Regions from separate parts of the Pseudoalteromonas sp. BDTF-M6 genome, predicted to be linked through region 1. Evidence: predicted binding sites of a transcription regulator. Region 1 holds the regulator's gene; each other region holds the start of a gene.

Region 1 (7,456 bases):
TGCTGAACATATGGAGCTCTTCGACGAACTGGGTTTTACCCACTTCAAAAAACCTGTGTTTACCCTGTATAACGACGGTGAACGCTGGCGTGTCACCGCCGACGAGGCAACGCTCTACAATAACAATATTTTGATCTTGGAAAACAACGTCATCGCCACCAACTTAATACCAGGGGCAATGATCGAAAAGGTCCAAGCAGCAGCTATCCAAATAGACATTGATGCCCAACGTATGGAGTCGGAACAAAGTGTTGAGCTCAGGGGACCGGATCTACTGATCACCGGTCAGGGCTTGAAAGCAGATATCAATACAGAGATAGTGGAACTAATAAAACATACGCGAACGGTATATTATGACCAGTAAATTCAAAGCATTAATCATAGGTTTGGGATTCGGACTAGGCGCTGTAAATGCCTGGGCAGAGCAACCAAGCGCGGTGACGGAAGTACAGATCGACGCCGATAAACAACAAGCGCTGATCAAAGAAAACATCACTATTTTTGATAAAAATGTGCACATTGTTCATGGTCAACGAGAGATCAAGGCGGATCGCCTTGAGGCCCACCGTCGCCCGGAGCTAGGTGATAACAAGCAGCTGCTTATCGCCACCGGCAACCCAGCTATTTACAGTGAAACCATGGCCGATGGCACCCAGATCACCGCCTCTGCCAAGGAAATTCGCTACGACGTGGCCACGCAAATGCTGCAAATCTCGGGTACCGCCAAAATCGCCATGGCCGATCAACAGATCGTTGCCGAGACGATCAGCTATGATATAAACAAGCAGCTAATCAGTGCCGAAAAAGATAAAGATTCGAGCACCCGAGTGCGAACCACACTAACGCCACAAACCGACGAAAAGAAAGAGAAGGAACAACCATGACCACGCTGAAGGCGCGCAAACTGGCGAAAAGCTATAAGGGCCGTGAAGTGGTCAAGGACGTGGGTCTGGAAGTCAAAGCCGGCAGCATAGTCGGTCTGCTTGGCCCTAACGGTGCCGGTAAAACCACCACCTTCTACATGATTGTGGGCCTGGTGCCGAGCGACAAGGGCATGATCAGTATCGACGAGCAGGACATCACCCTGCTGCCAATGCATTCGCGCGCTCGCTTGGGAATAGGCTATTTGCCACAGGAGTCGTCGATTTTCCGTAAATTAACCGTCTATCAAAACCTGATGGCGATTTTGGAAACGCGCAAGGAGCTTGATAAAAGCGCCCGTGAAAGCGAGCTGGAAGGCTTGCTGGACGAATTTAACATCCAGCATATTCGCGACTCATTAGGCATGGCCCTGTCCGGCGGCGAACGCCGACGCGTGGAAATTGCTCGCGCCTTGGCCGCTAACCCGAAATTTATCCTGCTCGACGAACCTTTTGCTGGTGTTGACCCCATTTCGGTGCTAGATATAAAGAAAATCATTGAACACCTCCGCAACCGTGGCATCGGCGTCCTTATCACCGACCACAATGTGCGCGAAACATTAGACGTATGTGAAACTGCCTATATCGTCTCCCATGGCGAATTGATCGCATCAGGAACTCCCCAGCAGGTATTAGCAGACCAAACCGTACGCGATGTGTATTTAGGTGAGCAGTTTAGGCTTTAATCACAAAAGGATTGTTAGAGTACATGAGGCAATCATTACAGCTGCGCTTAGGCCAGCAATTAACAATGACCCCACAATTGCAGCAGGCCATTCGCCTGTTGCAGCTCAGTACTTTGGATCTCCAACAAGAAATTCAAGAAGCACTTGATGCGAACCCCTTGCTCGAAATCGAAGAAGAGCATTACGGCGACAGCGACCTGCCGCGCGATAAAAACTCGGCGGCCGACGGCGACAGCCAAAGCGAACACAGCGCAACCAATCAAGACGAAGTTGAAAGTTCCGACGCACTAAATAATGACTCGATCAGCGACGAACTGCCCATGGACGTATCCTGGGACGAGTACATCAGCGCCGCCCCGGTCGCTTCATCGGCGCCTATGCCGGATGATGAGTCCATCTATCAGGGGGAGACCACGGAAACCCTGCACGACTATCTGATGTGGCAATTGCGACTGACGCCCTTTAGCGCCACCGATGAAGCCATTGCCACCGCAATTATCGAAGCCATCGACGACAACGGCTTACTTACCCTTAGCACCGAAGAACTGCTCGAAAGTATCAGCCATGATGAGCAGGAAGAAGAGATCGAGCTAGACGAAATCGAAGCCGTGCTAAAGCGCATCCAAATGTTTGATCCCATTGGGATTGGCGCCCGTTCACTACAAGAATGCTTGTTGATCCAGCTCAATCAATTTTCACCTCAAACCCCTTGGCTTAACGAGACGAAAGAGGTAGTTTGTAATTATATTGATTTGCTTGGTAACCGTGACTATCGCACCTTAATGAAAAAGACTAAGCTTAAAGAAGCGCAGTTGAAAGAGGTGATGACACTGATACACAGCCTGAATCCAAAGCCCGCCGCGACCATAGTGCGTGAAGAGTCGGAATATGTGATCCCGGATGTATCGGTGAAGAAGGTCAAGGGGCGCTGGAAGGTGGAGTTAAATCCCGACAGCATGCCAAAGATACGTGTGAACGATCACTACGCATCTCTAGGTCGCAACTGCAAATCACAAAGTGACAGCCAATTTATTCGCTCTCACTTGCAAGAGGCAAAATGGTTTATTAAGAGCCTGGAACAACGCAATGACACCTTACTTAAAGTAACTAATTGCATTGTTCAGCAACAACAGGCATTCTTTGAACATGGCGAAGAAGCAATGAAACCTATGGTCCTCAATGACGTTGCAGAAATGGTGGAAATGCATGAGTCAACAATCTCTCGCGTTACCACACAAAAATACATGCACACGCCACGTGGGATCTTTGAGTTAAAGTACTTTTTCTCCAGCCATGTGAATACCGAGAATGGAGGTGAATGCTCATCCACCGCGATTCGAGCATTGATCAAAAAGCTAGTAGCCGCGGAAAATCCTGCCAAGCCGTTAAGCGATAGCAAGATTGCCGACATACTAGCAGAGCAAGGAATCAAAGTGGCTCGACGAACGATTGCAAAATATCGTGAATCGTTGGCCATTCCACCGTCAAATCAACGTAAAAGCTTGATATAGACGTTAGACAAGAAGGAAAATGCTTATGCAATTAAATCTTACCGGTCGTCATGTAGAAATCACAGACTCTCTTCGCAACTATGTGAATAGTAAATTTGCTAAACTAGAGCGTCACTTTGACCATATTAATAATGTGCATGTCATTCTTGATATTGAGAAACTCACACAAAAAGCAGAAGCAACACTTCATGTAAACGGCGGCGAATTGTTTGCCACCGCAGAGCACCAGGATATGTATGCGGCGATCGATGGCTTAATTGATAAATTAGACCGCCAGGTAATCAAACATAAAGAGAAATTGTCTCGTCATTAAAATGAGCTTAGATTTACTTTTTTCCAAGGACTGCAGCAAAGCTGCGGTCCTTTTTAATAGCAAAAAAAGAATGTTGGAATACCTCTCTCAGGTAGCCCACCAGCATATCCCCCACCTTAGCGAACAAGCCATACTGGATTCGCTCCTGGCCCGTGAAAAGCTTGGCAGCACAGGCATAGGGAAAGGGGTTGCCATTCCTCATGGTCGTCTTGATGGCATAGAGCAAACCGTGGCCATTATTGTTACCAACCGTGAAGCGATCAATTTTGATGCCATCGACAACCGCCCCGTAGATATCTTTGTGGCACTGCTCGTACCAGGCAATCAATGTGAACAACATCTCAAGACCTTAGCGAAAATTGCTGATAAACTTAAAGATAAACAGCTATGTAAGCAGTTAAGAGCGGTCACCAGTGATCAAGAGCTTTACCAGTTAATGGTCGCCTAAGGCGCAGTTACCCAAAGCTCGACGGAACAGCTCGGCAGTTCAACCAGGATGATAGGCTCAAATAGCTCAGGTGTTTAACTTGATGCCGGCGTAAAGGCTCGGCAAGGGGTGTGGATAAATGGATTTGATTATTGTCAGTGGGCGCTCTGGTTCCGGTAAATCCGTCGCCCTGCATGTGTTAGAAGATCTCGGCTACTATTGTGTCGATAACATCCCAGTCAACCTATTGCCCGCCCTGGTGCGCAGCGTATCCGACAACTACGATAAAATTGCCGTCAGCATAGACGTTCGCAACCTCCCCAAAGAAGAACAAGAATTTAGCGATATCCTCGGCTACTTGCCGGAATTCTCGCAACCGACCCTGTTTTATCTCGACAGTGACGAGCAAACCCTGATCAAACGCTTCTCGGAAACCCGACGCCTGCATCCGCTGTCGATGCAAAATCTGCCTCTGGATTTGGCCATTCGGGAAGAAAAGCAGTTGCTGGATGTCTTAATCACCCATGCCAACTTTATCATTGATACCAGTGAGTTAAGCGTGCATCAGTTGGCGGAGATGATCCGCGAAAAGGTACTGGGTAAAAAAGACAAACAATTATTGATCACCTTCGAGTCTTTCGGCTTTAAACACGGCATCCCAAAAAATGCCGACTATGTCTTCGATGCCCGTTTTTTGCCTAACCCGCATTGGGAGCCCGAGCTCAAGCCCCTGACAGGCCTCGACCAACCGGTTAAAGACTACCTGGCCAGCCACAGCATAGTGCAAAAATTTACCTGGCAAATTCAAACCTTTGTGCAAACCTGGTTACCCCATTTAGAGCGCAATAACCGCAGTTATCTCACCATCGCCATCGGCTGTACCGGTGGTCAGCACCGCTCCGTCTATCTGGCACAAACCCTGGGCGAGCGCTTTATGGACACCTACTCTAACGTGAAAATTCGCCACCGCGAGCAGGAGGGCTAGACTTGATGGAAGCCACCTTTGTTATTCAAAACAAGCTAGGATTGCACGCCCGCGCCGCCTCACAACTGGCGCAATTAGCAATGAACTTCGACGCCAAGATCACCCTCTATCAGGGCGAGAAAAGCGCCGAAGCAGACAGTGTTCTGGCCTTGTTGCTACTTGAAAGCGGCCAGGGCAAGGAAGTTAAAGTCGTATGTGAAGGCAGTGACGAAGAAGGCGCGCTCGCCGCCATTGGCCAGCTCATCGCAGAAAAATTCCACGAGCAAGAGTAATTCACCACGCTGTAATACGAAATAAGCACTCTCGGTTCAGGCCCTAGCGGTTATTTACTTTGGTAACTTAAGGGGAGTTAAGGTAAACTAATGTGGCGCCTGTAAGTGCCTGCTTATCAGGACGTTATCCATCCGCAGAAATATTTTGATAAGGGATGCCTATGCCTGAAGCCTTTGAACAAGAAAACCCGCTCCAACCACTTCAAGAGATCACTGAAGCACTCAATAGCGGTCAATTTGTTCATGTACGTCGGCTTCTAGCAAAAACGGCTCCCTGCGACACCGCCCTTTTACTCGAATCATCGCCCCATAAGACGCGCTCTAAACTCTGGACCTTAGTCGATCCCGACGTTCAGGGTGACGTACTCGAAGAACTGTCCGAAGACGTACGACTTAGCATCATTGCGCGCATGGAGCCGGAACACATTGCCGCGGCGACCGAGGATATGGACGACGATGACCTCGGTGAAGTACTACGAAGCCTGCCGGAGCCCGTATATAAAGACGTAATCGACGCCATGGATAGCCAGGATCGAGACAGGGCAACCACGGCGCTTTCCTATCAGGAGCGTTCTGCCGGGGCTTTGATGAACACGGATACCGTGACCATCCGTCCCGACGTATCCATCGATGTGGTGTTGCGTTACCTGCGTTTAAAGGGCGATCTGCCCGAGGGCACGGATGAACTCTATGTGGTCGACAAAGACAATTGCTTTTTAGGCTCACTGCCGCTTACCTCGCTACTCACCACCATGCCCGATGCCATAGTGCGCGAGGTGATGGACGAGGAATGCGAAGTCATTCCCATTACCATGGACGAGTCGGAAGTGGCGCAACTGTTCGAACGTCATAACTGGATCTCAGCCCCGGTAGTGGATGATCAGGCGCACCTGCTGGGTCGTATTACCATCGATGATATCGTTGACGTCATCCGCGAAGGCGCCGAGCACAGCATGTTGAGTCTCGCCGGTCTTGACGATGAAGAAGATACCTTTGCCCCGGTTGTGAAAAGTACCAAGCGACGCTCTATCTGGTTGGGGGTCAACCTGCTTACCGCCATGTTGGCGGCCTTTGTGGCCAGCTTTTTCGAAACCACCCTGGGTATTTTACCCTTCTTAGCCGTGCTTAACGGCATAGTGCCGTCCATGGGTGGCGTTGCCGGCTCGCAGACCCTGACCCTGGTTATTCGTGGTCTGGCCCTGGGTCATATCAACGACACCAACCAAAAGTTCCTCTTGACCAAGGAGCTGGCCATCGGTGCTCTTAACGGCGTGCTGTGGGCGATACTCATAGGCAGTGCCATTGCCCTGTGGAAATGGGATATCACCATAGGCCTGGTGATTGCCTTTGCCATGTTTATGAACCTGCTGGCCGCCGGTATCGCCGGAGCGGTGATCCCGCTGATTCTCAAGCGCATGAATATCGACCCGGCCCTGGCGGGTAATGTGGTCCTTACCACGGTCACGGATATCGTCGGTATCTTCGCCTTCCTCGGCACCGCGACCTGGTTCCTGATCTAGCATATAGAGCCTAAGCCCAGACATGCTGGGCTTTTTTGTGCGAGTTCACAGTTCATTATTACGCAGCTCTGGAATATCCGTCAGGTATTGCACAAACTCCACTTCAAAACCCGCGGGGTCGATAAAATACACATTGCGACGATAGGGGTTATCCATCCCGTCTTTGGCGATAGCAAAGCCCGCATGCTGCAAGCGCTCTATCACCCCTTCGATATCCTGAGTGACATAGGCGAAATGCGCCAAGCCGGGCTGGTGCCCCGCTAAGTCACGATTTTCACCCTCACCGTTATTGCTCAAGGCAATGTAGTGATACTCATCGCCAAAGTGCAGCCAGTTGCGCGGCTTACCGGACCAAGTCCCTTCGCCCTTGCTGCGTACCAGCCAGTGCGGGAAGGCAGCGCGATAAAAGCGCAGCGATTCATTGATATCCGTGACCACTAAATTCACATGTTCTAAATACATCACTCTCTCCTAATTTGGTTTTCATTATTTAACTTAGGAAAGACTGTAAAACCTCAACTTAAGTTAAGGTAAAGCATAAAATGAAAAAAAGCGCCCATCAGGCGCTTTAAAGCTATTCGAGAAATAGATGCTGGGATTATTCGCCGGCTATCTGCATTTGCTCAATCAGCACTGAGCCGGTGAGTACCCCACCGCGCGGGTCGATGTCGCCACCTATGCCGACGATACCCTTAAACATGTCTTTAAGGTTACCGGCTATGGTAATTTCACTCACCGGATACTGAATTTCGCCGTTTTCAACCCAGAAACCGGCAGCGCCGCGGGAGTAATCACCGGTCACTGTATTAACACCCTGACCCA
Region 2 (7,456 bases), on a different contig from region 1:
GGGTTAGTGCGAATTTCGCTCAGGATCACCGCCTTGGCCAGTTCCGTGGCTAAGAACAACAGTTCCTGCTCGACTTCCTGATCCAAACGCTTGGCCGGCTCATCAAGTGCCGCCAACAGCGACTTTAACTGGGTTATTTGCTCATCGAGCAGTGGCTTGGCATCGGCGACACCCTGCTCCATCCCCTGTTGCTGACCTTCCTTAAAGCCCGCTTCCTTGCCCTCGCTCACGCCCTTGTCAAAACCATCGATATAGCCCTGCTCATGGCCTTGTTGCAGCCCTTCTTCATAGGCATCCTGACGGATCTGCTCCAGTTCTTCCATGGTCAGCTTGGGCAGCTCTGGCTCTTGCGCTGTGTGTACTTCCTCATCCTCAGTACCGCCTTGCTCACCAGCGTGATACAGCTGCTCTAAGGGAGTACCGAAGGCGGTCGAACGCCCCTGCAAAGACTCAGCACTGGCGGTGACATCGGGTATGGGCCAATGTTGCAACAGCTCTTCGGCGGCTTCACTGGCCTCTAGCGGGCGTCCTGGATGCAATTTAGTGTCCTGCATGGCTTAGAGGAACTCCTCGCCGCCACCACCACCGAGCATCACTTCGCCGGAGTCGGCCAGGCGTCGCGCGGTAGAGAGAATTTCTTTTTGTGCCGCTTCCACTTCACTGATGCGCACCGGCCCCATGGCTTCAAGGTCATCACGCAGCATATCGGCGGCACGTTTAGACATGTTGCTGAGGATCTTATCTTTAAGGCCGTCATCGGCGCCCTTAATGGCCTTCATCAGCACATCCTGCTGCACTTCGCGCAGGATAGACTGAATGCCTCTGTCATCGACATCCATCAGGTTCTCAAATACAAACATAAGATCTTGAATCTGCTGCGACATTTCTTCGTCGTGCTCGCGAATAGAGTCCATAAGCTGGCCTTCGATATTGGTATCCAGGTAGTTCATGATATCCGCCGCCGCTTTCAGGCCGCCCATTTTCGCCGCCTGGGCACCGGCCTGACCGGCAAATTGTTTCTCCATTATCTCGTTAAGCTCTTGCAGCGCCGCCGGTTGCACCTCTTCGAGGTTGGCAATGCGCATGGTCAGGTCAAGGCGCACTTTTTCCGGGAACTGGGAAAGAATTTCCGCACTTTGCTCCGGCTCCAGATACGACAGGACTATGGTTTGGATCTGCGGGTGCTCGTTGCGAATAATATTGGCCACCTGCTTGGAGTCCATCCACTTCAGTGAATCCAGGCCTTTAGCGCCGGAGCCCATGACTATCTGATCGATAAGGCTAGCGGCTTTATCTTCGCCTAGCGCCGCGGTCAGAGCCTTCTTAATAAAGTCCTCGGACTGGAAGCCTATGGTGCTAAATTGTTGGATTTGTTCGATAAACAAATTATGCACGGCACTGATTTTATCCTGGCTTAAATCCGCCAGGGTAGCCATTGTCATGCCCACTTTTTGCACCTGCTTGGGCTCAAGGTGTTTTAAAATTTGCGCTGCGTCTTCTTCGGACAAGCTCAAAAGTAAAATCGCCGCTTTTTCTACCCCTTCAAGCTTATCGACATTGAAGTTACTGGGGAGTTTCTGTTGTGCTTCAGTCATCGTCATTTAACCACGCTTTTACTACTTGAGAGGATAATTCCGGCTCGTTGGCCACCAAGGCACGGACCGCTTTTAACAGGTCTTCATCGCCGTGTAAGTCCGGCAGCTGCAAGGTGCCATCCGGTGAGAAGCCCACCGAGGCAGAGTCGAAATCATTGTTAAGCATTTCCAGGGTACTGTCGCCAATATCCACGCCCGAGGTCAGCGCTTCTTCATCATAGGCTTCTAGGGTGTCATCCGGGTAGATCAGGCGTTTCAACATGGGGCGCACCACGGCGATGATTAGCACGATAATCACTAAGGCGGCCAGGATCACACGCACCAGCTCCCTAAACCAGTCTTGCTCCCACAGGGGTAGCTCGGCGGCTGCGCCCAAGTCTTCGCGAACAAAGGGCATGCTCACGACTTCCAGGGCATCGCCCCGTTGTAAATCAAAGCCCACACCGCCTTGGAGCAAACGACGAATATTGTTGAGTTCCTGCTCGGTACGTGGCGCCGCCGTTGCTTGTCCTTCGGCATTGGCAGCCTGACTGTAATCAACCGCAACCGAGACGCTGATACGACGGATCACCCCACTTTGCTGGCGCTTATGAGAGATGGTGGTGTCCAGCTCATAGTTACGGGTTGCTTCTTTGTGGCTGCGCGAAGGCGCATTGCTTTGCGTCGTGCTCTGCGTTTCGGTGGCATCTTCGGGGATAGCGGAATTAACCGGCGGCTGATTGCTCAGGGCACCGGGGATACCCACGGCCAGGCCGCCAATATTATTTTCTTCCAGGGTGGTTTCGCTGCGCACCGCTGGCAGGTCCGGGTTGTAGCGTTTTTGCGTTTCTTCTACGGCACTGAAGTCCATCACCAGGTCGACCTGAGCGGTGTAATTGCCCAGACCCACCACGGGGATCATAATGCTGTCGATTTTTTCCAGGTACTCCTGCTCGCGCTGACGCTCAATTTCATACTCTTTACGTGAGCGCGCCGACAGGGAGTTTTGCGAGCCGGAATTAAGCAAACGGCCGTTTTGGTCGGTCACGGTCACGCGTTCAGGAGATAGGCCCTGCACTGCCGAGGCGACGATGTCGACCACGGAATCGATTTCTTCACTGTTCAGAGTGCGACCGCGTTGCAACGTTAATACTACGGTAGCCGAAGGTTTTTTCTCCACCCGGGCAAAGACGTTTTCTTTGGGCACCGCCAGTAACACCTTGGCACGGCTAACCTTGTTTAATTCTTCTATGGTGCGCGCCAATTGCTGCTCGCGAGAATGCTTCAGGCGTTCACGCTCAAGGCGCTGAGAAACACCAAAGCCCATGTCTTGCATCAAAATGTCGGTGCCGGAGCTGGGGCCTTGAGTTAAACCCTCACGGGTCATGGACAGCTTGATATCCTGATACGCATCTTCGGGCACCATGATAACGTTGCCGTTGAGCTCATAGTCAATTTTTTGGGCGTCTAAAAAGTCCAGGGTTTGGATCAGCTCTTCCGTGGGCATTTTACCCAGGGGGCGCATTTCCGGCTGGCGTGCCCAGATAATGATAAAAATGGCAATGGCCAAGCAAATAGCAAGGGCAATGATCAAGGTGGCCTGGCGCAGCATATCCACGCCGCTCAAGGCACCCAGGTAGCCCGACTTTTGTTCATGTTGCTCGCCTGAACCGGTGTGCATATCGGCACCCGAGTCGGCCAGGGCGAGATCCGTTGATTGATTTGCTTGCGCCACGACTTTTCTCCGCTATCCGTTAAACAGGCATGTTCATAATGTCTTTATAAGCTTCCACCAGCTTATTGCGCACCTGCACCGTGGCTTCGAACGCCACCGAGGATTTTTGCGAGGCGATCATGGCTTCGGCAAGAGAGACACGGCGGTCGCCCATTTCCACGGCGGTGACCTTGGCTTTGGCATCCTGTTGCAGGCCATTGACATTGTCTATGGCATTACTTAGCAGCTCACCAAATTGCACCGACGCCGCGCTGCTTGGCTGAGGCATGGTTTTTAACGGGTTACGTGCCTGCGCTTCGAGCGCAAGGGACTGCATTTCCTGAAATAAAGAATTGGCTTGAACTTTCATCAAACTGGCACTGGTTAAATTAAACTTAAGCTCTATCAAGCATTAAGCGTGCCAACTAAATTAAGCTTTAATTACAGTAAGTTATGATTTTTATTTTTTGACACTGATGAGTATTTAAACAACGTTAATTTGACGTAAAAAAAGCCCAAGTAAAACTTGAGCCCAACTAAAAAGGAAGTCTAAGCTGGCAGTTGAATGCCTTGCTCGCGCATTTGCGCTATCTTGTAGCGCAAGGTGCGCGGGCTGATCCCTAGCGCTTCGGCAACATCCTTACGCTTACCGTTAAATCGTACCAGGGTATCGAGGATGATCTTATGCTCCTTGTTTTTAAGCTCGTCCTTAAAGGTCGGCTCTTCATCTTCTGCTTTGTTCCCCATCTCAACAGCGCCGCTTATTGGCTGGGAGGCAAGAGGCACGGGAGCACGAGGTGGACTTAACAGCTCTTCAATATAGATGGCATCGGCCTCGACCTGGGGGCCGGTTCGTAATATCAGTGCCCGCTGCATAACATTGTCCAATTCCCGTACATTGCCCGGCCAGGCATGACTTAACAGCTTGTGTTTGGCCGCCTCGCTCAGGGTCGCTGGCGCTTGTTTACCCGCTTCACAATGGCGCTGCAATAAATGCTCGGCCAGGGGAATAATGTCTCCCGGGCGCTCGCACAGGGGCAACCATTGCAGGGGAAAAACATTTAAACGGTAATAAAGGTCTTCACGGAACACCCCGGCCTGCACCGCTTCTTTTAGGTCGCGGTTGGAGGTGGCCAGCACCCGCACATTCAGGGCAATGGTTTTACGGCTCCCAAGGCGCTCTACTTCGCGCTCCTGCAACACCCGTAGCAGCTTGGCTTGCAAGCCGAGATCCATCTCGGTGATTTCATCGAGTAGGATGGTGCCGTTTTGCGCCTGCTCAAATTTACCTGGGCAGGCATTGACCGCACCGGTAAAGGCGCCTTTTTCATAACCAAACAGGGTCGACTCAAGCATGTTTTCGGGAATGGCTGCGCAGTTGATGGCGATAAAAGCTTCATTGGCACGCCCGGACTGGTCGTGAATATAGCGCGCCAGCACTTCCTTACCGCTGCCGCTTGGACCCATGACCATCACGCTGGCATCACTGTCGGCGACTTTTTTCGCCAATTCCAGCAGCGCCAAACTTTTGGCGTCGGCCACCACGGGACCACTGTCATTGCTCGCTTTAGCCGGCAAGTAACGGCTGACTAAATTGATCAGCACCTCGGGGGCAAAGGGTTTGGCCATATAATCTATGGCGCCTAGACGCATGGCCTCGACCGCATCGTCTATGGTGGCATAGGCGGTCATCATTAGTACCGGCAAATCCGGATAATTCAACTTAATGCTTTTAAGCAGCTCAATGCCATTAATGCCCGGCATCTGTACATCGCTGACCACCATGGCCACCGCCTGCTCTTTTAGCATCATGATCGCTTGCTCACCGCTGTCGGCGGCAATACAGGGAATGCCGGCAAGGGACAAGGTGTCGGTCAGCGCCTCTCTTAGGCCCGGATCGTCCTCCACCACTAGCACATAATTACTCATACTTGCCCTCCTGTAGGCGGGTCTTTAAAAGCGGCAGGCTGAGTACAAACTCGGCTCCGCCCTGTTCGCTGTTATTAACTGTCACTTGGCCCTTGTGAGCGTTGAGCACCGACGACACTACGGCTAAACCAAGGCCGGTACCCTGACGCTTGGTGGTGAAAAAGGGCTCGAAAATCTTCTGTTTCAGCTCGTCGCTAATGCCCGGACCATTGTCGGCGATCACTATATCTACCGTGTCGTCGGCATCCGGGCTGCGCCTTGCGCTCATGCTGATTTGCGCACCACTGGCTATTACCTGCACGCTGTTGTGAATGAGGTTATTGATGGCGCTGGCTAAGGCGGTGCGGTTGCCCATCACCTCGATATCCGGCTCAGGGAGTTGCACATGCAGCTGGGCCCCATGTTCAATCAGCATGGCCTCGGCGCCTTGTTTTACCTCGCTGAGCAACTGGCCCAGGGATGTGGGTTCAATCACCTGTTGCTCGCCGCTTTTAGCGAACAGCAGCATGTCGTTCACCTGACTTTCCAGGTCTTTAAGACGCGACATCAACTTGCCATGAAAATGGGTGCGGGAGTCACCGCTAAGGCGCTCGGAACCCAGATTGGCACCATAGAGCATGGCCGCCGATAAGGGCGTGCGCACCTGGTGGGCCAAGGTGGCCACCATTTTGCCCAGCGCACTGAGGCGCTGCATATGCGCCACCCGCGCCTGCAACTGGCGGGTTTCGGTTAAGTCCGTCATAAAAATAAGCTGCCCCGGCTCCGGGGTCAGGGCGCGAATTTCCAGCTTGATGCGGCGCCCATCTTTAAGCGACACCTCGTGACCGTCATCCTGTTGTGGGCGAAACGAGCGTTGAATCACGCTAAACCACCTTTCCCCTTCAAGGGGCTCACCGAGCATATCCATGGCGATGGTGTTGGCCTTGGCTATCATGCCCTGAGCATCGAGCACCACCACCCCGGCGGGCATAGTATCGACCAGGTGGCTAAGCCAACTGGCTTGCTGCCTAAGCTCGCTGAGCTCGCCGACATAGGCCTCGTGGGCCAAGGTTGGACTAAAATGTCCATGGGAAATAATCTGTGGGGTTATTACGCTTGCCAAAGCCATAGCTAGGTACTCTAAAACTCCGAATAACAGCTAAAAAGCACAAAGCATACCAACTTTTATTTTGTTATTTTTCATGGCGTTAGATGGAAAAACTCAAACCAAAAAAATGACACTGTATATAAAAACAGTTATGCGTTATGCTGCTCTCAAGATGATAAGGAGAGCACTATGTGTACAAGATGCGGCTGGGTTGATTTAACTAAAGAAGATTATGTGGCCTACCATGACAATGAATGGGGCGTGCCCATTTATGATGACCAGCAATTGTTTGAGTTTTTAACCCTAGAATCGGCCCAGGCCGGGCTGAGCTGGTACACCATTTTAAAAAAGCGCGACAACTACCGCCGCGCCTTCGCCAATTTTGATGTGCACAAGGTGGCCGCCTTTAACGACCAGGACATCGCCCGCCTGCTAGAGGACGCGGGAATTGTCCGCAATAAGCTCAAAATAAACGCCACCATTAATAACGCTCAGCGCTTTATCGAAGTGCAAAAGGAGTTTGGCAGCTTTAGCGCCTATCAATGGCAATTTGTTGATCACAAGCCAAGGGTTAATTCGATTCGTACGCGCGAGGACTATGTCGCCACCAGCGAACAATCCGATGCCTTTGCCAAGGATTTAAAAAAGCGCGGCTTTAAGTTTTTAGGCTCAACGACCGTTTACGCCCATATGCAAGCCTGCGGCATGGTCAACGACCATCACGACGATTGTTTTAGAAAAGCAGAGGTTTTGGCTATGTATAATAGCTGAGACCTGACACTCTACGTTTGTTGGTGAGCTAGTAAGCGTCAGAAATTGGTATTCACACCTAATGTTGAGATTATTTCGTAATAGCCAAACAGAACAAGAATAAAAAAAGCGAACAAAATCAGTTCATGTTTAAAGTGATGGCGTAGATAGAAAAAGCGATCTTTATGGTGAAAAACATCCATCAGTTCATCACCAAATCGAATAGACAGAAACGTCCCCACCCCGGATAACAAAACAACCGACCAATATGGAAACGGTGTCGTTAATATCTTTTTCATCGTTTGCGTGACAAATGTTGTTTCATAAAACTCAGGAAGGTAAAACAACAAAAGTACATTGATCATAATGGCAATAATCCAAACGACGATTTCTGAGAGCACC
Region 3 (7,456 bases), 330 kb from region 1:
TTAATTACAAGGAATCACAGTGACACAAGCCCTTCGCATTGTATTTGCCGGTACACCGGACTTTGCTGCACGCCATTTGCAGGCCTTAATCGACTCCGAGCATGAGCTGGTTGGCGTATATAGCCAGCCGGATCGCCCCGCCGGGCGTGGTAAAAAACTCAAAGCCAGTGAGGTAAAAACCCTGGCCCTTGAGCACAACCTGCCGGTGTTTCAACCAGAAAGTCTCAAAAGTGAAGAAGCGCAGCAACAATTGGCTGCGTTAAATGCCGATATCATGGTGGTGGTCGCCTATGGCCTACTGCTGCCGAAAAGCATTCTAGAGACTCCAAAACTCGGTTGCATCAACGTCCATGGCTCGATTCTGCCGCGCTGGCGCGGCGCCGCTCCGATTCAAAGAGCAATTTGGGCCGGTGATCATGAAACCGGTGTGACCATAATGCAAATGGATGAAGGCTTAGATACCGGTGACATGCTCAGCGTGAGTCGTTGCGCCATCGATGCCAAGGAAACCTCAGCGTCCCTGTACGCCAAATTAGCAGAACTTGGCCCCGCCGCGCTTATTGAAACGCTGGCAAATATAAAAGCCATTAAGCCGCAGCAACAGGACGAGCAGTTGGCTAACTATGCGAAAAAGCTCTCCAAACAAGAAGCCCTGTTGGATTGGCAGCTGGATGCGGCACAATTAGAGCGCAATATTCGCGCCTTCAACCCCTGGCCCGTTAGTTACACGGAAATGGCTGGCAATACGGTAAAGGTATGGCAAGCCGAGGTGGTTGCCGAGCAAGGCACGCCGGGCACCATTTTACGTGCTGATAAAAGTGGCATTGTGATCGCCTGTGCGAGCGATGCACTGTGCATCACCGAGCTGCAACCCCAAGGTAAAAAGCCGATGTCGAGCCAGGATTTCCTAAACGGCCGTGCCGACTGGGTCACCGTTGGCAGCTCATTAATCACTGCGGATGACCAGGGTGAGTAATGTTCGCGCCCAGGCGGCGCACACCCTTTACCAGGTGGTCGACAAAGGCATTTCTCTGTCTGTGGCCCTGCCCAGGTACAGCCGCGATCTAAGCCCGCAAGACAAGGCACTAATGCAACAGATTTGCTTTGGTGTTTTACGTTATTTGCCGAGCCTGGAATTTTATTGCCAACAGTTACTCGAAAAGCCATTGAAAGGAAAAAGCCGGGTTTATCAATTTCTGCTCTACGTCGGCTTGTATCAATTGCAATATATGCGCGTGCCCGAGCATGCCGCCGTGGCCGAAACGGTCAATGCCCTCAAATCGATGCGTGCGGTGGGCCTCAAAGGCCTGGTTAACGCCGTGCTACGCACCTTTCAACGCCAACAACAAGGCCTGGAAGAGCAAGCGGAACAAATCGATGCCTGCAAATACAATCACCCCGGCTGGTTGATTAAAAAGCTACAACGTGATTACCCAGAGCAATGGCAGGATATTATCGAGGAAAATCAGCAACAGGCCCCCATGTGGCTGCGAGCGAATAATCGCATTAATAGCCGCGATGCCTATGCCGATAAACTGTTTGATCAAAACATTGGCTTTAGCATAGATGAAGCATTCCAAGATGCTATCCGCCTCGATAAGGCCATGGATGTGTTTGCCCTGCCCGAATTCGAGCGCGGCGCCTGTTCGGTACAGGATGCGGCGGCCCAACAAGCGGCAAGGCTTCTGGACCCACAAGATGGTGAATTGATCTTGGACGCCTGTGCGGCGCCCGGTGGCAAAACCTGTCATATTCTCGAGCTTGCCGATGCCCGCGTCGTCGCTTTGGATGCCGATGCTCAGCGCCTTGAGCGCGTTAATGAAAACCTAGAGCGAATCGGTTTAAACGCCGAATTGATCTGCGCCCAGGCGGAGCAAACAGAGCAATGGTATCAAGGTGAGCAGTTCGACCGTATTCTCCTTGATGTGCCCTGCTCGGCCACCGGGGTGATCCGCCGTCATCCGGATATCAAGTGGCTGCGTCGCGGCAGCGATATCGATGAACTGGCGCAACTGCAAGCCAGCATACTGGACGCCATTTGGCCGCTGCTCAAACCGGGCGGTACTCTGGTTTACGCCACCTGCTCGGTATTAAGCGAAGAAAACCAATCGCAAATACGAGCATTTTTAGCCAAACATGGTGACGCCAAGCATATAGCGTTGCATGATAAGGATACCGAGCAGCAGCCGGGTTGGCAGTTGTTGCCGGGAGAAACCGATGGTTTTTACTACGCAAAAATAATAAAGCAGTGACATAGTCATGAAAATTATCATCTTAGGTGCAGGCCAGGTTGGCGGCACATTAGCGGAAAACTTAGTGGGTGAGCAAAACGAGATCACCGTGGTCGATATCGACGGTGACCGTTTGCGCGAGCTGCAAGACAAATATGACTTGCAAGGCGTTAATGGCCACAGTGCTCACCCCGATGTGCTGCGCAAGGCTGGCGCCGAAGATGCGGATATGATCATCGCCGTGACGAGCTCCGACGAAGTGAACATGGTGGCCTGTCAGGTTGCCTACAGTATCTTTAACACCCCGACTAAAATTGCGCGGATCCGCTCGGAACAATACTTACGTTATCGCCAGCAGTTATTCCACAATGATGACCTGCCCGTTGATCACTACATTGCACCCGAGGCTCTGGTCACCAAGTATATTCGCCGCTTAATCGACTACCCTGGCGCCCTGCAGGTGTTGCAGTTTGCCGACGGTAAGCTGTCCTTGGTAGCAGTTAAGGCCTACTACGGCGGGATGCTGGTTGGTTATGCACTCTCGGCATTAAAAGAACATATTCCCAATGTGGAAACCCGGGTTGCCGCCATTTACCGTCAAGGTAAGGCCATCAAGCCGCTAGGAACCACGGTTATCGAAGCCGATGATGAAGTCTTCTTTATCGCCGCAACCAAGCATATTCGCGCGGTAATGAGCGAGCTGCAAAAGCTGGAACGTTCATATAAAAAGATCATGATTGCCGGCGGCGGTAACATAGGCGCAGGCTTGGCTCGCTCATTGGAAAAAAATCACAGCGTCAAGCTGCTGGAGCGCAATCCTATGCGGGCCGAGCAACTCTCGGAAATGCTTGACGATACCGTGGTCTTCTGTGGTGACGCCTCGGATCAGGAGCTGCTGTCGGAAGAGCATATCGAGCAGGTAGATGTCTTTATCGCCGTGACCAACGATGATGAAGCGAATATCATGTCGGCCATGCTGGCCAAGCGCATGGGTGCGCAAAAAACCATGGTGCTAATTCAGCGTGGTGCCTATGTGGATCTGGTTCAAGGTGGTGAAATCGATATTGCCATTTCGCCGCAACAAGCGACCATATCGGCCCTGTTAACCCATGTTCGCCGCGGTGATATAGTGAACGTTTACTCACTGCGTAAGGGTGCTGCTGAAGCCATTGAAGCTGTGGCCCATGGCGATGAAAACACTTCTAAGGTGGTGGGTCGTGCCATTAGTGAAATCAAACTCCCTTCGGGCACTACCATTGGCGCCATAGTGCGTAATGATGATGTGCTTATCGCCCATGACGACACCGTGATTCAAAGCGGCGACCATGTGATCATGTTCTTGATCGACAAAAAGCATATTCATGTAGTCGAGAAGCTCTTCCAAGTCAGCGCCATGTTCTTATAAGCAAAAAAAAGCAGCTTTAGTTGGAAACTAAATGCTGCTTTTTGCTTCTCTAATGGATTTAGGTGTTTACTCAATATTGGCAAACTCTTCTGGCGATAGCTCGCCGTTACCATCGATATCAAGCTCATCGAATTTAGCCATCACCTCGGCATCGGCGCTCGCTTCTTCCTTGCTGATGCTGCCATTACCATCAACATCAAGCGATTCAAACGTCGCACCAGTGCCTGCAAAGGCGGTTGAAGATGATGCCAAAATTGCCATAGCTAGTAGTGTATTGGTCGTTTTCATAACTTGCTCCAAAAATTCAAAAAGTAAACTTACTGAACTGCCGCGAACTCTTGCTCGCTCAGCTGGCCGTCTTTGTTACTGTCCAAGTCCTTAAACTGTTGCATCAATTCAGGATATTGAGCCGCTTCTTCCATGCTGATAGCGCCATCGCTATCTACGTCCACGTTGTTAAATTCCAAGTCCATCGCGAATGCCGACGATGCACTGACTAAGCCGATTAAGGCGATTGCTTTAGAGGTCTTATTCATTGTTAACTCCCTGTGTTATTTCGCGTTAGCGAACTCTTCTTGAGACAGCTCGCCATCTACATTAGTGTCTAAGTCTTTGAACTGGCTGATTAGCTCTGGGTGCTTTGAGGCTTCTTCCATGCTAATGGCGCCATTGCCATCGGTGTCTATCGTGGCGAAGTCAGCTGCTAAGGCAAAGGCCGCAGAAGAACCGACAAGGGCGCATAGCGCTAAAATATGCTTAGATTTATTCATCATTAACTCCTACTGATAACTGCAATAACTGCTGAAAATTACTGTGCTTTATCGAACTCGGCTTGTGAAAGCTCGCCGTTACCGTCGCTATCTAATTGTGCAAATTGCTCGGCTAGTGCAGCATCAGCGGCAGCTTCTTGCACGGAGATAGCACCGTTGCCATCAACATCAAGAGTTGAGAAATCGGCAGCGAATGCTGCGCTTGATGCGGCTAGCGTGATCAGAGCGATAGTTGCTGTCATTGGTTTCATATTGCTTTCCTTCCTACTTGTTTTGGTGTGAACCTTGACGAATTCATATTCGCCGTCACATTTTCGATTCTCTAGGACTATTACAAATCCGATGCCAAAAATTAAAAATCAAATAAATTCAATAAGTTAATTTTTTATTTGCCAAAACACTCTGGTTTTCACCGCTTTTTCTGTTGCCATTTCGCGACAAGCTCGACGCTCTGGAAATAAAATCCATGTTTTTCATGGAGTTAGTTATTTTTAATGGGGATTTCATTCAGAAACCACACAAATGGTCGACACGCTTTTATGATTTTTATCTGAATAGAAGTGCCAAGTGGCAGATTTTGATAAGAGAGAAAAAATAATTTAATAGTTATAAATCATATAGTTATTTTTTTTATGCACTTTTTTTAAAATTAATTTCATAGCCAGAACACGGTCATAGATAAATTGTTGCCTTTTAGCAACACACAGGGCCTTGTTCAGGTTGGCGCGGGTGAATTAATAAGAGTGACCTGAGTGACGCTTGAAGTTGGTAATAGTGATAACAATTCTTCCTGAAGCTTGGGCCCGGATCGGGCATCCACGCCCTCGCGTTCGGCGCTCCAAGAGTGGCGTTATATGCAATAGGTGAGTTCGGTGTAAGTAAGTCATCCTGACGCTGCGGTCCGGCTCGACATCCGTGTCTCGCGTTCGAATTTACAAGAGTGACTGAAATACGTCGAAGGTAAGTTTTGTGCAAGTAAGTCGTCCTGACGCTGGGTCCCGGCTCGGGCATCCACGCCCTCGCGTTTGGCGCTCCAAGAGTGACGTTAAGTCACTCTCGGTCGCGGTAGCGACCGCGCCTCACCCACGCCAGAAGGTTGGGGTGAATAGTACTAACAGGGTGAAGATCTCTAAACGACCAAAGACCATGGCCAGGGTTAGAATCCACTTGGCGTTATCGCTGATATCACCGTAATGGGCCGCCACCTCACCCAAGCCCGGACCCAGGTTATTTAAGCAAGCTGCGGTCGCCGAAAAGGCGGTGATATTGTCTAAGCCCGTGCCCATTAGGCTGATCATGATGATCACGAAGACCAGGGCATAGGCGGAAAAGAAGCCCCAAACCGCCTCAACGACCTTATCGGGAAGCGCCTTACGACCCAGCTTAATGGAATAGATGGCTCTTGGGTGGACCAGGCGGTTGAGTTCACGAATGCCCTGCAAGTACAACAAGAACACCCGTACCACCTTCATACCGCCACCGGTAGAACCGGCACAGCCACCAATAAAACTGGAGAAGATGAGCAAAATGGGTAGGAACAAGGGCCAGGCTGAGAAGTTATCCGTGGCAAAGCCCGCCGTGGTACTGATAGACACGGCCTGGAACATGGCCTGATCTAAGGTTTCATCCCCATTGGCATAGATATTATTAGACGACAACACCGCAAAACAAACGATGATCAGCGCCACCTGGATTAAGAAGAACACCTTAAATTCAGGGTCACGCAAATACACTTTAGGACTGCGACTGGCCACCACTGCGTAGTGCAGGGAAAAATTCACCGCCGCGATTAATAAGAAAAACACACAAATCAGGTTGATCACCGGGCTATCAAAGTAGCCCATGGACGCATCATAGGTGGAGAAACCGCCAATGGCTATGGTCGAGAAGGCATGGCAAATGGCATCGAACCAACTCATCCCCGCCACCCAATAGGCCAAGGTACAGGCCAGGGTAAGGGATACATAGATATACCAGAGGTGCTTGGCGGTATCGGCGATACGCGGTGTCATTTTCGAGTCTTTCACCGGCCCTGGCGTTTCGGCGCGGTACAGCTGCATGCCACCAACGCCAAGCATGGGCAGCACGGCCACCGCGAGTACGATGATCCCCATGCCACCGAGCCACTGCAACTGCTGGCGATAGAAGAGCACCGACTTGGGCAGATATTCGATGCCGGTCAACACGGTCGCCCCCGTGGTCGTTAAGCCGGAGAAGGCCTCAAACACGGCGTCGGCAAGCGACAGTTTTGGTGCATCAAGGAAGATCAGGGGCAAGGATGCGAACGACCCCAGTACCAGCCAAAACAGTACCACGATCAAAAAGCCTTCGCGGGCTTTGAGGTCGCCATGCTCATGGCGGTTAGGATAATAGGCAAATAAGCCGGCAATAACGCTGAAGATAAACGCAAGAATAAAAGGCAGACCACCACCATCTTTATAGATAAGTGATACCAGCGCAGGAGGAACCATGGTGATACTAAACAGGGCTACTAGCTGACCGAGTATCTTTATTATCGTGCGGTATTGCATTTAGCGCATCGCCGTGACTTTTCTTTGCATGTTATTGTCTTACTGTTTTATTTTTAACTCAACAGTACCATGGCTTAAATCAAAAATATCTTTTATTGCGTCCTCTGCCTGGCGCGCATCGATACGGATCTGCCAGGAAATGTGGCTGCCGTATTCCTTGTCCATAGCCAGCACCTGGTATTGTGAGTTAAGGCATTGTTCTATCTGCCCTTGTAGAGCATAGTCACTGTCGCCGGTTAGCACCACACTGGGCACCTTAATCTGTGTCTGTAATTGCGCCAAGGCGTTATTCAAAGTGCCACCATAGGCGCGCACCAAACCACCCGTTCCCAGCTTAATGCCGCCGAAATAACGGGTGGTAACGGCACAGATCTCACCCAAACCACTGCCCTGCAGTACATTCAGCATGGGCTTGCCGGCGGTGCCATTGGGCTCGCCATCATCACTGAAACCATAGACATGGCTACCACCGGGCGCCCCGGCTACATAGGCCCAGCAGTTGTGACGGGCATCCGGGTA
Region 4 (7,456 bases), on a different contig from region 1:
ATAATCAAACAGTGATAGCTTAGCCAGGCGGCCAAAGGTGGCCTGAGAGGCTTGCAAGGCGGTTTCATGTTGCGTCAATTCGCTGATGGCCGCGGCCATATCAACTTCCACCAGGTTAGAGCGCGCCGCCTGATTGTTGATCTCGCGGGCGCTGTTGCTGTCTTGTACTCGCTCCAGGGCGGTCATGCGTGCGCCCAAGGTAGCCTGGGTATAGACCACTTTTTCCGACGCGTTGCGCAAACCGACATTGGCATCGGCGAGATTATGGTGGTATTGCTCATTGGTCAGCGAGCCATCTTCGAGGGTATTGATCAAATCACCCAGGGTGTTTAAAACATTTTGCTTTTGCGGTGCTTCCAAAGTCACGCTGGCCGTGGTTTCCCCCTCATTGAGACGAATATTGAGACCATTGAAGTCGATGGGTTCACCGCTGTAGTCGCCGCTTTGCAATACGGTGCCTGTGCTGTCGACTATTTCATATTGCTCGCTGGTCGTGCCCGGTGCCGGTGGCAGCACATTGATGGTAAAGCTGTTGTTGGCCGCAGTAACGTCATCATAATTGGCCTGATGAAAGGCATCAAAGGTCCCCTGATCGGCAATAACCGCGATGCCTGTGCCTAAATCCGTATCGGCGATATTCAATCGTGCCGCGACCTTTTCAAAGGTGGTAAAGCCATTGTCGCTGGAATTGATTTTAACGTTATTGGCTATGGTGATCTGGTGCTGGCCCTGATCGCCCTGATACACAAATTCGCCAGCCACGCTGTCGAATTTGTAGGCCTGACTGGCATCCTGATAGCCGGAAAACAGGAATTTGCCGTCTTCCGTTTGCGTGTTCATCAGCTCGTATAAGGTTTTTTGCAGCTCTTTCAGCTCGCTGGCCAGGGCTTTTTTATCCTGCTCATTTAGGGCGCCGTTACCTGCACGCACCGCCAGCTCCTCGGCATACTGAATCGTGGTATTGATATTTTGCAGCACGCTTTCCTGCGTGTTTAAGCGGCTGCTGAGCATATTGATGTTTTTCTCATGCTGCTCATTGATCTGTATTTTGTCGCCCAGCAACATGGCTTGAGCATAATCGCTGGGCGCCTGAGACGCGCTGCTGTATTTCTCGCCGGTGGCCACCTGGTTTTGCGCCTGCAACACATCCGATTGCTTACTCAGTAACTGGTTCAGGCTGTTTTGATAAAACATATTATTTGATAAACGCATAGCAGTTACCTCGCAGAGCTAAGCAGGGTGTCAAAAACGGTTTGGGCGGTCTGCAGAATACGGGCCGACGCCGAGTAGCTTTGTTGAAAACGCAACAAATTGGCGGCTTCTTCATCGAGGTTGACCCCGGACAGCGACTCGTACCAGGCATTAGACTGAGCTTCCAAGGCGCTGAAGGCGCCAAAGCTGGTTTGTGCCTGCGCCGTCACCATGCCGATATCACTCACCGTCCCGGCATAGGCCTGGTTAAAGGTTTTGCCATTGCTGCCATCGTTTTGGGCATTCACGCTTTGACGCACCAGATTCTGGTTTTGCAAATCCGCCAGGGCCTGGCCATTACGGTTATCATCAAAGCCCTGCTCGTTAAATTCGACGCTAAAGCTGTCTCCTACCTCGGGCGTGCCTTTAATATCAAAATCAAAGCCATAGGCATCAAAAGGCGCGCCGGCCTGGGCGAGAATACCGTCTTTTGGATCGCTCAAGGTGAAGGTCACCGAATTGGCACTGTCGGACAGGGTGTATTGATCCGGCTCTGCCACCTTGGTCAGGGTCAACTCACCATTGGCCAGACTCGGTGGCGGTCCGGGTAGGAAGCCGGTGCCAATACTGGTTACCGAGCCGGCGCTAATGCTCGCCTCGGAGTTATTGTTAATATTCGTTTCGGTGCGTATGGGCGAGGCCAGAGCCAGGTCTTCTCCCTGGTCGGTGGCCAGGGTCAGCTGGCTGGCGGCGGCACTATTGAGCTTGATATCTACCTTATCGCCAATTGCGCCCAGGGTACTGACATTAATTTGCAGGCCGAAAGAGTCATTGCCACCAAAGTCCACATCGCCATTGGCGGCTATGGTGGCCGCCGATGCGGTGCCTATGGCATTGCCGGACGCGTCTATGGGTTGCACCAGAACATCGTTGGCACCGGGACCGGTAAACTCAAGGCGAAAATCACTGGCGGGAATATTGGTGCCCTGCCCCGGCGCTAAGGTAGCACTGAGTTCGGCATTGCTGTTGCCATGGGCCAGACCGGCAACGCTTGGCAAGGTGAAGAGATCGCCCCCAAGCTCACCATTACCCGCCATGCCCAGGGCGTTTTGCTGGTTAAAGGCATCGGTAAAGGACAAGGCCATTTGCCCAAGCTGGGTTTGCGCCGGAATAAGGATCTCATCACGATAGGCCAGCACCCCGCCAATTTCACCCTTCAAGGTATTAGGGTCGATATCGATGGCGATGGCTTTGCCGTCTTGCACATCGAGCTTGAGCTCCATCTTGCTGGGATCTGGGTCCCCTTGCAAAGAAAACATATTAAAGGTGCCGTTTTCCATCACCAGGGACTCACCCGTGCTCATAAATACCAGCTTCTCGCCATGGGGCCCATCTGTGGTTTCGATATTCACCAGGGCCGAGAGTTCCTTGATCGCCAGATCACGCTCGTTATACAGGTTGCTGGCACTTGCCTGGGTATCACTGCCATGCACGGCGGTGATCTTGCTGTTAAGCTCGCTAATTTTTTCAATCAAGCCATTGGCTTCTTCGCTTAAACCGTACAGCTGCTCATTGACCGCCTGCTGTTGCTCGTTGAGCGCCCCCGACAGGGTATGGAGCTGATCAACAAAGCCCTGGGCATTACTGAAGAACAAGGACCGGGTGGTGCTGTTCGCCGGCTGGTTCAACGCCTCTTGCAAGTTATTAAAAACATTATTAATTTGCGTCGATAAGCTGGTCGATTCCTCGGAAAACATGGTGTCCACGCGGCCGGCATCGGCGGTAAAACGCTCGAAAAAAGCCCGGTTTGAGGTATCGCGATTAAGCTGCTGCTGGGCAAACTCATTAAGCAGGCGATAGGTTTCACCGCGGCCAATTTGATTGTCTATGGTGCCGCCGTGCTCGGTGCGCTCACGCACATAACCGGCGGTATTCACATTCGCTATATTCTTACTGGCGGTATTGAGCAGCTCGGTGCTGGCACGGATGCCAGAGCCGGCAATATTAAGTAAGTTAAAAGACATACCTTAGTCTCCAATGCCTGGTAGCGAGCCTACCAGGGCCTTTAATTCGGGTTGAGCAAGAACGCGCTTCACTTTAGTGGCATAGTTGGGATCGGTGGCATAACCGGCCGCACTGATGGCATCGATAAAGGCGGCGGGCTTATCGGCCACCGCCAGCGCCTGTTGATATCTGGGATTGCTTTGTAAAAACGAAACAAAGTCGTCAAAGCTTTGTTGCAAGGAGCCATACATGCGAAACGGCTCATTGCGCTTCACCGCGACGCCTTGCTCGTACTCCACCGTGGTTTTAGAGATGCTGGCCCCTTGCCAGTCACGGTGGGCCTTAATGTTAAAGAGGTTATTAGAGCTCTCGCCGCTGGCGGATTGAATGATGTGCTTACCCCATCCGGTTTCCAAAGCCGCCTGCGCTACCATCACCCCGGGATGTACGCCAATTTTTGCCGCCGCCTGACGGGCAAATTGCCACACGCCCTCGATAAAGTCCTGTGCCCCTTGGAAGCTTGGCGTCTCGGTCGTAGCTTCAGCTGTGGTATCAGCCTTTACCGCGGCCTCAACCTGAGGGTTGACGGACGCAGCCTGCACCTGAGTGTCTGCGCCTTTAACCGAGCGAGCACCTGCCACCTGCGGCATACGCAACACCTCGGCCGGAACATATTTGCCCTGCTCTGACGAGAGCTGCTGCACTATGATATCCGCCAAGCCTAAGGAACCGTTTTTCGACAGCTCGCTGGATAACTGCTGGTCGTGCATGTCCTGAAAATATTTGACACTGCTGGCGTTAAAAGGGCTGTTTTCATCCTCAAAAGCGGCATTTGCCTGACGCATGCTTTTAAGCAGCATTTGCGTAAAGATTGACTCAAACTGCTGTGCCGCCTGCTTCAGTGCCGCGCGCTCACCCTCGCTGCCCTTGGGCTGCTTGAGGGCATCCTGACGCAACCTGTCCAGGCTGGTTAGGTCAAATACACTTTGTTGTTGTAGTTGGTTGGCATCCATTGTGCTGACGAGATTAAAACCATGTGAGCAATTAATGCTGCTAACAATGCAATTTGCATACCAATAGCCAATAAAAAAGCCCGCAATCACGGCGGGCCTTTTTATCAGAAGATCAATTACCTGGGCTTAAATCACCACCAACTGACCATTAATGGCGCCGGCTTCTTTAAGCGCCTCTAGAATTGCCATCAAATCACCTGGGGCGGCGCCTACCTCATTAATGGCCCGTACCAGGTCATCCAGGCTCACGCCAGGGTCGAATACAAAGGCGCGCGAGTCGTCTTGCTGAACATCAATAATGCTTTGATTGGTCACCACGGTCTGACCGCCAGCCAGGGCATTAGGCTGCGACACCTGGGCATTCTCGGCGATGGTCACGGTAAGACCACCATGGGTAATGGCCGCCGGCTGCAATTTGACGTTTTTGCCTATCACTATGGTGCCGGTGCGCGAATTGACTATGATTTTCGCGGCATTGTCGGCGGGCTCAAACTCGAGGTTTTCCAAGGTCGATAAATAGGCGACTCGTTGCGCCATGTCCCGCGGCGCTAACACCCGCACCGAGGCGGCATCCATGGCCGTGGCGGTATCGCCGCCGAGCAAATTATTAATGGTATCGGACAGGCGTTTTGCGGTGGTGAAATCCGGGCGATTGAGGTTAAAGGTAATATAGTCGCCTTGGGTAAAGGGGCTGGGAATAGCTCGCTCGACCGTGGCGCCATTGGCAATGCGTCCCACCGTTGGGGTATTGATCACCACCTGGCTGCCATCTAGGCCCTCGGCGCCGAGACCACCGACGACCAGGCTGCCCTGCGCCAGGGCATACACATTCCCGTCGATACCCTTTAAGAAGGTTTGCAACAGGGTACCGCCACGCAGGCTTTTAGCGCTACCGATGGAAGACACGGTTACATCCATGGTTTGCCCCGGCTTCATAAAGGCCGGCATATCCGCATGCACGGCAACGGCGGCAACGTTTTTAATCTTGGGCTGCAAATTGGCCGGCAAAGTAATGCCGAAACTATTGAGCATGGCCTTAAAACTTTGCTGGGTATAGCGGTTTTTCTCACCGGTGCCGGGAAGACCCACCACCAGACCATAACCCACCAATTGGTTGCTTCGTACGCCCTCGACCATGGCCACATCCTTGATGCGCTCGGCCTGAGCCGGCAGGCTTGCCAAAGTTACGAGTGTGGCGATGATGACGCTAAACCATTGCATATTGATACTCCTTAAAACGGAAATAACGAGCCCATAAAGAAGCGCGACAGCCAACCGGCACTTTGCGCTTCCTGCATGTCACCCTTACCCGAATACTGAATGCGGGCATTGGCAATGCGGCTGCTTTCCACCGTATTTTGGGCGCTGACATCGGTCGGGCGCACTATGCCCTCTAGGCGAATAAACTCCTGACCGGTGTTTAAGGTGAGCCATTTTTCACCGCGGATCACCAGATTGCCGTTGGGCAACACCCGCATCACGTTAACCGAGATATTGCCGGCTAAGCTGTTCGATTGATTCGACTTGGCATCGCCGGTAAAGGCTGCGTTGGATTTTACTCCCAGCTCTATGCTGTCGCCGCCGATATTCACCGGGTTGCCACCAAGACCAATAACCGGGTCCAGACCCACTTCGGTTTCCTTATCGGTTTCGGTTTTCGCCGTTTTTGACGCCTGGGTCGACTCGCGCAGCACCACGGTAATGATGTCACCGGTACGCAATGCCTTTTGATCCGCATACAGATCATTGGCCAACACAGGGTTAAACAAGCCCCCATTATTGTTGATGTTTTGCGGCGCCTGCTGCGGATACATGGGGGCGTAATAGGGATCATCCGCTACCACGGTGGCATTTTGCGTCGTTTCGCAACCGCTTAATGCCAGGGTAGCCGACACACCGGCCGCCAACCATAAAGACCTAGTCATCATAATGCTGCCTTAGAGTTGCTGGTTAATGTAGCTCAACATCTGGTCCACGGACGAAATCACCTTGGAGTTCATCTCATACACGCGCTGGGTTTCAATCAGGTTCACCAGCTCCTCGGTGACATTCACGTTAGAGGTTTCCAGTGCCCCTTGAACTATGATGCCAAGGCCATCGACACCCGGGTTACCCTGCACCGGCGCGCCACTGACGGCGGTTTCGGTATAGAGGTTTTGACCCATGGGTTCCAAACCAGATGGGTTGATAAAGTCACTGATCACCAGCTGGCCAATCACCACGTTATCCGCCTGACCGGCAATGCGCACCGAGACCTCACCGTCTTGCGAGATGGTCAGTGATTGAGCATCGTCGGGCACATTCATTTCCGGTTGCACCGGGAAGCCGGCACCACTGGTGACGATACGGCCGTCTTCATCCGTGGTGAATTGGCCGTTACGGCTGTAGGCAATATTGCCATCGGGCAGTAATACCTCGAAAAAACCCTGGCCCTGGATCATCCAGTCCATGGAGTTTTCGGTGCTCAGCATATTACCCTGAGAAAAGTTCTTTTGGTTTGCTACCACCTTGGCACCGGCGCCAAGCATCAGGCCCGAAGGCATTTCCGTGTCCTGGGACGAACGCCCGCCCGGTTGATTAATATTCTGATAGAGCAGGTCTTCAAAAATGGCGCGGCTCTTTTTGTAGCCCACCGTACTCGCGTTGGCGAGGTTGTTGGAAATCACCGAAATATCGGTTTGTTGGGCATCAAGCCCGGTTTTACTGATCCACAATGCTGGGTTCATATTATTAACTCCTCGCTAAGGCTAAACGATGCGCAGCAATGATTCGGCGCGCTGATCATTTTCTTCGGCGGTTTTTATTAGCTTGACTTGTAATTCGAATTGGCGTTGATGGCTGATCATGTCCACCATTTCATGGACCGGATTGACGTTGGATGTTTCCAACGCTCCGGGGATAATGGAAACCTCGGCGGAAACGTCAATGTTTTGACCTTCGCGGGCACGAAACAGGCCATCATTGCCTTTTTCGACCTGGCGACCGCTGGCCTGCACTATTTTCAGCCTGTCCACTTCCTCTAGAAAGTTGGCCGGCGCGCCCTGGGGGCGAACCTGTATGGTGCCATCCTTACTAAAGCTGACTTTTTCTATGGGTAGAGGCAGAATAATCGGGCCGCCCTCGCCCACCACCTGGCGACCTTCACGGTCCACCAGCAGGCCTTCTTGAGTAACGCTCAGCGAGCCGGCCTTGGTGTAGGCCTCGCTACCGGCATCATCGAGCACAGTCAACCAGCCCTGCTCGCTCAT

Evidence for each region. Region 1 encodes sigma-54, which starts transcription at its own class of promoters, with help from an activator protein. Its sites were predicted from a motif close to GTTGGCACGNNNNTNGNNT; they were not measured.
Region 2: the regulator sigma-54 is predicted to act here: its motif matches at 3,696-3,714, upstream of fliE (flagellar hook-basal body complex protein FliE).
Region 3: the regulator sigma-54 is predicted to act here: its motif matches at 4,738-4,756, upstream of KD147_RS04405 (EF-hand domain-containing protein).
Region 4: the regulator sigma-54 is predicted to act here: its motif matches at 4,255-4,273, upstream of flgJ (flagellar assembly peptidoglycan hydrolase FlgJ).

What each region holds. Positions count from the first base shown of each region.
Region 1 is NZ_JAGXTQ010000002.1:342,672-350,127, reverse strand. Features, by position in the region: gene lptC (LPS export ABC transporter periplasmic protein LptC) at 1-364, shown strand, start outside; gene lptA (lipopolysaccharide transport periplasmic protein LptA) at 354-884, shown strand; gene lptB (LPS export ABC transporter ATP-binding protein) at 881-1,606, shown strand; gene KD147_RS05875 (RNA polymerase factor sigma-54) at 1,630-3,117, shown strand; gene hpf (ribosome hibernation promoting factor) at 3,143-3,430, shown strand; gene ptsN (PTS IIA-like nitrogen regulatory protein PtsN) at 3,432-3,878, shown strand; gene rapZ (RNase adapter RapZ) at 3,997-4,842, shown strand; gene KD147_RS05855 (HPr family phosphocarrier protein) at 4,848-5,114, shown strand; gene mgtE (magnesium transporter) at 5,276-6,634, shown strand; gene KD147_RS05845 (VOC family protein) at 6,680-7,096, opposite strand; gene pmbA (metalloprotease PmbA) at 7,233-7,456, opposite strand, start outside.
Region 2 is NZ_JAGXTQ010000006.1:33,470-40,925, reverse strand. Features, by position in the region: gene fliH (flagellar assembly protein FliH) at 1-554, opposite strand, end outside; gene fliG (flagellar motor switch protein FliG) at 558-1,595, opposite strand; gene fliF (flagellar basal-body MS-ring/collar protein FliF) at 1,588-3,309, opposite strand; gene fliE (flagellar hook-basal body complex protein FliE) at 3,329-3,658, opposite strand; gene KD147_RS13760 (sigma-54-dependent transcriptional regulator) at 3,838-5,217, opposite strand; gene KD147_RS13755 (sensor histidine kinase) at 5,210-6,325, opposite strand; gene KD147_RS13750 (DNA-3-methyladenine glycosylase I) at 6,494-7,075, shown strand; gene KD147_RS13745 (hypothetical protein) at 7,114-7,456, opposite strand, start outside.
Region 3 is NZ_JAGXTQ010000002.1:8,411-15,866, forward strand. Features, by position in the region: gene def (peptide deformylase) at 1-4, shown strand, start outside; gene fmt (methionyl-tRNA formyltransferase) at 20-976, shown strand; gene rsmB (16S rRNA (cytosine(967)-C(5))-methyltransferase RsmB) at 960-2,252, shown strand; gene trkA (Trk system potassium transporter TrkA) at 2,260-3,636, shown strand; gene KD147_RS04390 (EF-hand domain-containing protein) at 3,703-3,924, opposite strand; gene KD147_RS04395 (EF-hand domain-containing protein) at 3,954-4,172, opposite strand; gene KD147_RS04400 (EF-hand domain-containing protein) at 4,188-4,406, opposite strand; gene KD147_RS04405 (EF-hand domain-containing protein) at 4,445-4,657, opposite strand; gene KD147_RS04410 (TrkH family potassium uptake protein) at 5,486-6,937, opposite strand; gene KD147_RS04415 (YigZ family protein) at 6,977-7,456, opposite strand, start outside.
Region 4 is NZ_JAGXTQ010000006.1:15,982-23,437, reverse strand. Features, by position in the region: gene flgL (flagellar hook-associated protein FlgL) at 1-1,212, opposite strand, end outside; gene flgK (flagellar hook-associated protein FlgK) at 1,218-3,215, opposite strand; gene flgJ (flagellar assembly peptidoglycan hydrolase FlgJ) at 3,219-4,208, opposite strand; gene KD147_RS13680 (flagellar basal body P-ring protein FlgI) at 4,335-5,429, opposite strand; gene flgH (flagellar basal body L-ring protein FlgH) at 5,441-6,133, opposite strand; gene flgG (flagellar basal-body rod protein FlgG) at 6,146-6,934, opposite strand; gene KD147_RS13665 (flagellar basal body rod protein FlgF) at 6,956-7,456, opposite strand, start outside.